DNA from 2 places in the Pseudomonas sp. LBUM1643 genome. Region 1 is predicted to be linked to the other one. Evidence: riboswitches for the same ligand, from Rfam matches in the RefSeq annotation. Region 1 holds a riboswitch; the other holds the start of a gene.
The links. Region 1 has a riboswitch for manganese ahead of mntP (manganese efflux pump MntP). Riboswitches for the same ligand answer to the same signal wherever they lie in the genome.

Region 1 (4,201 bases):
TGCGCTGCAAGCCTATGGATGCTGCCGCCATCGCGCCGGACTGGGTGCAAAAACTGCTCACCTGCGTCGACAGTGACCCCGACCAGCGTTGGACCGATGCCCAACTACTGGCCGAAGGCGTGGAGCCGCTGAAGCTGCGGCGCTGGTTCAAACAGCATTTCGGCATGACCTTCCACGCCTGGCTACGTACCCGGCGTCTGGGCATGGCGTTGGGCGGAATCAGACAGGGCGATTCCATTGATAACGCCGCGTTCGACTCAGGTTATGAGTCCCTGAGCGGTTTCCGCGATGCCTTCCAGAAGTCCTTCCACATCACCCCCGGCCGCGCCGCCAATAGCGAACCGCTGCTGTTCACCCGCCTCACCACCCCGCTGGGGCCGATGATTGCCATGGCTGAACGGCGAGGACTGGTGCTGCTGGAGTTTCTTGATCGACCGGCGCTGACGCGGGAAATCCAGGCTCTGCAGAACCGCCACGGCTATGCCATCGCACCCGGACACAACGCTCACTTGCAGCAAATCGAAGCAGAACTGGCAGCGTATTTCGCCGGCAAGCTGACCGAGTTCAAAGTCCCGCTGCACCTGCCCGGCAGCGAATTTTTCAAACAGGTCTGGGCCGAACTGGCGAAAATTCCCTACGGCCAGACGAGCACCTACGGCACCATCGCCGCGACGTTGGGCAAGCCCGGCGCCAGCCGTGCGGTGGGCCTGGCAAACGGGCAAAACCGCCTTTCGATTGTGCTGCCCTGCCACCGGGTGATTGGGGCAGATGGCTCGTTGACGGGCTATGGTGGAGGACAACCGCGCAAGGCATATTTGCTCAGACTGGAAAACGCCGCGCTACAGATCACACGACAACTTGCGTTCTGACATGCCCGATCCCTACCTGCCCGCGAGCGTTTTTCTGTCATCCATCGATGACGACTGGCGGCGACACATTGCCGCCATCGGCCCTTGCCTGCATCAACCACACCCGGCACGCGATCCTTATGAATCGCTGGTGCGGGCCATTGCCTATCAGCAACTGCACGCCAAAGCCGGCGACGCCATTCTCGGGCGATTACTCGCGTTATTTCCCTCAGGCACATTTCCGAAGCCTAAACAGATGGTGGCGACCGGGTTCGATCAGTTGCGCAGTTGCGGATTTTCGGCCAGCAAAATTACAACCATTCAAGGCATTGCCCAGGCAGCGTTAAGCGGTGTGGTGCCCGACTACGCAACCGCGCTGGCGATGGACGACGAGACACTGATCGAGCGGTTAATCACATTGCGCGGCGTCGGTCGCTGGACCGTGGAGATGCTGTTGATTTACAGCCTGGAGCGTCCGGATATTTTGCCTGCGGATGATTTCGGTGTTCGTGAAGGGTATCGGCGTTTGAAAGGACTGGAGGTGCAGCCGACGCGCAAGCAGATGATCGAAATCGGCCTCGCGTGGCGCCCGTATCGAACGGTCGCGGCCTGGTATTTGTGGCGGGTGCCACGCCAGAGCCAGAACATGTAGCAGTAGTAGCTGTGTAAGAGCTATGTAGGAGCTGTCGAGTGAAACGAGGCTGCGATCTTTTGATCTTGCTTTAAAAACAACGTCAAAAGATCGCAGCCTCGTTTCACTCGACAGCTCCTACAAGTTCCACAGGTCCCACAGGTTCACAGGCCCCGCAGGTTCCACAGGTTCCACAGGTTCCACAGGTTTTGTGTTTAGCAGGGAAGACTTACCTCAAGCCGACAGATGCTCGTACAAGATCGTCCCGCCGACGATGATTAACACCACGCCGCCCACAATTTCAGCCCGTTTACCCATCACGCTACCGATAACACGCCCCAGCATCACGCCGATCGTCACCATGGTCAGGGTCGCCAGGCCGATCAGTCCGGCCGCCAGCCAGATGTTGACGTCCACAAACGCCAGACCTACACCCACGGCCAACGCATCAATGCTGGTGGCAAATCCCGTGACGGCGAGCAGCCAGAAACCATGTTGCCTGGGCTTCTCGACCTCGTCTTCGGGTTCTTCGTCTTTCACCCCGTTATAGATCATGTGCAACCCGAGCAGCAGCAACAGGGTGAAGGCGATCCAGTGGTCCCAACTGGACACGAATTGCGAAGCGGCCAGGCCGATAAACCAGCCGATAATCGGCGTGATGGCTTCGATCACGCCGAAGATCAGACCGACACGCAAGGCTTCGAGAAATTTGGGTTTGTGCAGGGCCGAGCCTTTACCGATAGCGGCCGCGAAGGCATCGGTGGACATGGCGAAGGCAAGGAAAACGAGAGAGGCTGGGTTCACGCAGTAGTACCGGTCGGGCTTGAGTCCACGACATATCCGCGCGCCCGACTTCAGCGCAGGTATGTCGATGGTCTCACCAACCAGAAGGTGCCCGCACCACGGCAGGTTGCCGAGAATGTTGATACGGGCGCTTGCGACGAATCGCAAACAGGCTACTCCCCAAAGAGGCGCGCAGGGTAACCGTTGGGATGTGAAAAAATCATGAATAGCTGGACTGAGTTCCAGTTCACAGGCCAATGCATTCACCACAAATCCAACGGCACATCACCCTTCTTTATAGACAATGACACCCTCCGGACCCAGGCGCATCTTGGCACCTCATTCGGAGGGATTCGTCATGCTGAACACACTCAAACAGATCAACTCAACCTCAGCCTTTAACCGTTGGGCCGGGCTTGAAGTCACCCGTGCCGAGAGCGGCGAAGTGGAACTGACCATGGCTTTTCGCGAAGCGGACATGGCGCAATATGCAGGGTTCCTCCACGCGGGCCTGATCGGCGGCTTGCTCGACACAGCCTGTGGTTTCGCAGCAGGAACGGTGGCGGGCAACGTGCTGGCTTCGCATTTTTCAGTCAATTGCCTGGCACCCGCCATTGGCGAAGTGTTCATCGCCCGGGGCCGGGTGGTGAAGGCTGGCAAGAAGCAGGTATTCGCTCGCGCCGAGCTGTTCGCGCAAACCGGTGATCAACTGAAACTGGTGGCGACGGGTGACGCGATTCTGGTGCCGGTCGAGGAGCGCTGAGGGTCTACGCTGTTCCGGTGAGTTGAAGAACTACCGGAGGTTTCCATGCAGCTCGAAGGTTCCTGCCACTGCGGCGCGGTGTCATTCAGTTTGACCAGCGCCCACCCTTACCCGTATCAGCGTTGTTATTGCTCGATCTGCCGCAAGACCCAAGGTGGCGGTGGTTATGCAATCAATATCAGCGGCGATGCCGACAGCCTTAACGTGCGTGGGCGCAAACACATCACGATTTACCATGCACGACTCAAGGAAGACGGCGATAAACGTGCCCATAGCAGCACCGCCGAGCGACATTTCTGTTCGCTCTGCGGTTCCGGCTTATGGCTGTTTAGCCCTGAATGGCCGACATTGATTCACCCGTTTGCGTCCGCCATCGACACCCCGTTGCCGGTGCCACCGGAACACACGCACCTGATGCTCGGCTCGAAGGCACCTTGGGTCGAGGTTGAATTAACACCGGGGGATCAGCAGTTCGATGTCTACCCTGAAGAATCCATCGCTGACTGGCACGCACGACTGGGTTTGAGCGGCTAGGCGCGTTCGCAGACCTTGTTCCTGCGGCTCAAGCGGCTACTGGCACGCCACTGTGAAAACGAAACTCGACGTCCGGCGATTCAATCAGCTCCTGCTCGGCGGCACGAACCTTGTCGATCACCTGCGCGATGTCCTTGGCGTCCCCGTACTGGTAGGCCAGCTTCAGGTAACCCTGAAAATGCCGGGCCTCGCTTTTCAGCAGACCAAAGTAGAACTTGCCCAGTTCTTCATCCAGATGCGGTACCAGCGCCTCGAAACGCTCGCAGCTGCGCGCCTCGATGAATGCGCCGACCACCAGCGTATCGACCAGTTTCACCGGCTCGTGACTACGGACTACCTTGCGCAGGCCCGACGCGTAGCGCCCTGCGGACAATTGGCGGAGTTCGATCTTGCGCTTCTTCATCAAGCGCATGACTTGTTCGTGATGCACCAGTTCTTCCCGGGCCAGGCGTGACATCAGGTTGATCAGATCGACGTGGGAGTGGTACTTGGCGATCAGACTCAACGCCGTACTCGCGGCTTTGAATTCGCAGTTCTTGTGGTCGATCAGCAGCGTGTCCTGATCGGCCAGCGCGGCCTGGACCCAGCCGTCGGGAGTGCGGCAGCCGAGGAACTCGTGAATTTCGGGAAGGATCATGGGGC
Region 2 (4,201 bases), 2.4 Mb from region 1:
GCCGATGCCTTGCGCGATGGTCACCTGGGCGGCGCGGCCACCGACGTGCTGAGCGTCGAGCCGCCTACCGCCGGCAATCCGTTGCTGGCGCAGGACATCCCTCGGCTGATCGTCACCCCGCACAATGCCTGGGGGAGTCGCGAAGCGCGCCAGCGGATCGTCGGGCAACTGACGGAAAACGCGCAGGGATACTTCAGCGGTAAAGCACTGCGGGTCGTCAGTTGATAGACTGCGGCACTTTTTTTCAGGGAGCAGATTATGGATCCGCGCAGTGAAGTACTGCTTCGTCAGGCCGAGTTATTCCAAGGGTCGGTGCTACTGGCCGGTTTGCCCGCCGATGATTTGCTCGGTCGCCTGACCGGCGCCCACGGCTGGTGCTGGCACGCCGGCGATCAAGCGGCACTCGATGCCCGCTTCACCGAGCGCAGCCACTTTGGCGTGACGGCGCCTGAGCGTGAGTTCGATTCCGCGGTGGTGTTTCTGCCCAAGTCCAAGGACTTGACTGACTACATTCTCAACGCCCTGGCCTCACGCCTGGCCGGCCGGGAACTGTACCTGGTGGGTGAAAAGCGCAGCGGCATCGAAGGCGCCGCCAAGCAGCTCAATCCCTTTGGCAAGCCGCGCAAGCTCGACAGCGCGCGCCATTGTCAGCTTTGGCTGGTCACTGTTGCCGATGCGCCACAGGCCAAATCTTTGGAAAGCCTGGCCCAGACCTACGAGTTGCCGCTGGCCGAAGGCCCGCTGAAAGTCATCAGCCTGCCGGGCGTGTTCAGTCACGGTCGGCTTGATCGGGGTAGCGCGCTGCTGCTTGAACACCTGGACAAGTTGCCGAGCGGCCACTTGCTGGACTTCGGTTGCGGCGCCGGGGTGTTGGGGGCTGCGGTCAAGCGGCGGTATCCGCACAACCAGGTCACCTTGCTCGACGTGGACGCCTTCGCTGCCGCGAGCAGCCGTCTGACACTGGCTGCCAATGGCCTGGAGGCCGATGTGATTACCGGCGACGGTATCGATGCGGCACCGATGGGTTTGAGTGCCATTCTGAGTAATCCACCGTTCCATGTCGGCGTGCACACCGATTACTTCGCAACCGAGAACTTGCTGCGAAAAGCAGCAAAACATCTGAAAAACGGCGGCGAACTGCGCTTGGTTGCCAATAGCTTCCTGAAGTATCAACCCTTGATCGAAGAGCATCTGGGTGTCTGCGCGATCAAGGCTGAAGGACAGGGTTTCAGGATCTACCGCGCCAAGCGTGGCTGAGATGTCTTTTCAAAAAGAGGCTTGCCCAATCGGATTTGCCTAGGCAGAATCCGCTCCGTCCTAGGGGAGTAGTCTCCCACGAGCGCCATGCTCGTCCGGCATACGTCAACATACTTGGTCCTCAGACCATGGCGTATGCGACCCAAGCGTCCGCATCAGACGGATCGCAGGGTTTGACAAGACCTATGACACGAACACCTTACCCGGGGCGGGAAGGCTGTACGTGTCATAGCCGTGTCGACCCGCCCCTTAGGAAAACCCCTGATGCTGGATTCACTACTCGTTCCGACCGCAATCGTTGCCTTGGCCGAAATCGGCGACAAGACGCAACTGCTCGCGCTCATTCTCGCTGCCCGCTTTCGCAAACCCTGGCCGATCATTGCCGGCATCGTCGCCGCGACCCTGGCCAACCACGCGGCGGCCGGCGCGGTGGGCGCCTGGGTCGGAAGTTTCTTCTCGAATTCGATGCTGCACTGGATCCTTGCCGTGAGCTTCGCCGCGACGGCGTTGTGGACCCTGGTGCCGGACAAGATGGATGACGACGAAGCCAGTACCGCGCGTAAATTCGGGCCGTTCCTGACCACGCTGATCGCGTTCTTCCTCGCCGAGATGGGAGACAAGACCCAAGTCGCTACCGTGATGCTCGCGGCGCAATACCCGGAATTGTGGCTGGTGATCATCGGGACCACCCTCGGCATGTTGATTGCCAACGTACCGGTGGTTCTGGCGGGTAACTTTGCGGCGGACAAACTGCCGTTGACCCTGATCCGTCGCCTGGCGGCGTCGGCGTTTTTCATCCTGGCGATTGTCGCGGTGTACAAGGCGATGCAGAGCAGTGGCTGGATCTGACGCGGTAATTTGTTAGACCGCGTTATCGTTCATCGCCAGCAGGCTAGCTCCCACAATTGGAATGCATATCCCTGTGGGAGCCAGCCTGCTGGCGATGAGGCCCTTATTGACGATGAATCAACGTCAGGATTTAGGCGCTTTCTCGTACAGCGGCATGACTTTCGGAATCGCCGCCTGCAGCGAAGCAATGCGACTGGCCGAGGCCGGGTGAGTGCTCATGAACTCCGGTGGCGAGCCTTCCGACGCCTTGGACATCTTGTTCCACAAGGTAATCGCAGCGTTCGGGTTGTAACCGGCACGGGCTGCCAATTCCAGACCGATCAGGTCAGCTTCGTTTTCGTTGGAGCGACTGTTGGGCAGCGTCATACCGTAGTTAGCCACGGTGTCCGCCAGCGCCAGGCTGTCCTGGCCGAGGCCGAACAACGCACCGGCCCCCTGCTTGGCCATCTCGATGCCATAGGCCTTGGACATCGCTTCACGACCGTGCTCGCGCAAGGCGTGAGCAATTTCATGGCCCATGACGGCAGCGATTTCATCATCGGTGAGTTTCAGGCTGTCGATCAGACCGGTGTAGAAAATGATCTTGCCGCCAGGCCCGCAGTTGGCGTTGAGCTCATCGCTCTTGATCAGATTCACTTCCCATTTCCACTGCGCCGAATCCGGGCGGAAAACAGGTGCCTGGGCAATCAGTCGATCAGCGATCGCCTGCACACGCCTGGCTTCGCTACTGGTTTTGTCCAGCACGCCCTTGCTGGTCGCCTCACCCACGGTCTTTTGATAAGACTGGGCGTACATCTGGTTGACCTCGTCCGTCGACAACATGCTGAACATGTATTGCTTGCGCTCAACGCCCACGGCCCCGCCGCTGGTGGTGTTGACCGACTGACAACCGGCGAGCAGCAAACTTGCGCTCAGTGCACACAAAACCAATGTCTTGTTCATCGAAAAGCTCCTTGAAAACATGCGACGTATCCTAGGCGCGCAATTGTATCGGCGCCAGATACATCCGTCGTGACGAAACATATTTCAGTTAGATCTCAAACAGATCAAAAGATCGCAGGCCGTGATTTTTTGGTTTTGATTGTCTACAAACGCGCAAAGACGCACCTATCCAGGTGTTAAACACTCAGGCGCATTGAGCTTCGGATCATTCACCAGATTGGCCAATACCCGCTCGCGCAACGCAATGGGCTCACTGGCCAGCAGCGCCTGCAACACATGTAATGGAGTTTCGGGATTGAGCCACGCTTCTTGCCCCGCCGCATCAAGTATCAACGGACGACGCTGACTCGCCGCCGGCTGAGTGATAACTGCCGTGCTCAGCCAGACTTGCTCCTGCACCGGATAGGCCTCCCAGATCGCCGCGAAACACAGTGCCGAGCCTTCTCCCGGCGTCAGCCAGTATGGTCGTTTGCGCGTCGTGCCGCGCCATTCGTAGAAGCCGTTAGCCGGCAGCAGGCAACGGCGCAGGCGAAAGGCCTCGCGAAACATCGGTTGTTCTGCAACGGTTTCAGCCCGGGCATGAGCCGGCGTGCGGGACAGGTCGGTCAGCCATGGCGGAGTCAGACCCCAGCGGGCACGGGCCAATTCACGTTGGCCGTCGACGTTCGCGCGCAGCATCAGCACCGAATCGGTAGGGGAAATGTTCCACTGGGCCTGCTGATCGGCCGGAAAACCTGGCAGCGCCGCGAAGGCGGGGTTCCAGCGAAACAGGGCATAACGTCCACACATGGGGCAGCACGACTCTTGATAAAACGAATGTCAGCCTAACAGACCAGCGTGCCGGGAAAACTCTCCGGCTCATCACCGGGTAGCGGCAGCGCGGCATTGTACGCGGTGATCAGTTCTCGGGCGTATACGGCCTGGTCATTATCCACTGACAACCCAAGAAGGCCGAAGATCGGCAATTCGCCGGTGCCACCGACCAAATCGCGTCCCTCCAGATGAGCCTCGATGCCTTCGCTGGCCAGCATGCCCTGCAGCAACTCGCCTTCCATCAGGTTTTCCGGTTCGTAGATTCGCTGCATGGACGCCCCCTCACTCGTTTTCGCTGAAAACTTCGAGATGCCACTCCTCTCCTTCGACCTGCAACACA

Region 2: linked by a shared signal. The riboswitch ahead of ACA063_RS24405 (TMEM165/GDT1 family protein) and the one ahead of mntP (manganese efflux pump MntP) in region 1 are both predicted to bind manganese.

What each region holds. Positions count from the first base shown of each region.
Region 1 is NZ_CP166813.1:2,988,573-2,992,773, reverse strand. It holds gene ACA063_RS13540 (bifunctional transcriptional activator/DNA repair enzyme AdaA) at 1-869, shown strand, start outside; gene ACA063_RS13535 (DNA-3-methyladenine glycosylase family protein) at 871-1,500, shown strand; gene mntP (manganese efflux pump MntP) at 1,714-2,283, opposite strand; yybP-ykoY riboswitch at 2,292-2,459, opposite strand; gene ACA063_RS13525 (PaaI family thioesterase) at 2,621-3,025, shown strand; gene ACA063_RS13520 (GFA family protein) at 3,071-3,559, shown strand; gene ACA063_RS13515 (MiaE family protein) at 3,588-4,196, opposite strand.
Region 2 is NZ_CP166813.1:5,420,150-5,424,350, forward strand. It holds gene ACA063_RS24395 (2-hydroxyacid dehydrogenase) at 1-225, shown strand, start outside; gene ACA063_RS24400 (methyltransferase) at 259-1,257, shown strand; yybP-ykoY riboswitch at 1,308-1,432, shown strand; gene ACA063_RS24405 (TMEM165/GDT1 family protein) at 1,522-2,106, shown strand; gene ACA063_RS24410 (M48 family metallopeptidase) at 2,230-3,048, opposite strand; gene ACA063_RS24415 (SOS response-associated peptidase) at 3,214-3,837, opposite strand; gene ACA063_RS24420 (putative signal transducing protein) at 3,873-4,133, opposite strand; gene ACA063_RS24425 (CPXCG motif-containing cysteine-rich protein) at 4,144-4,201, opposite strand, start outside.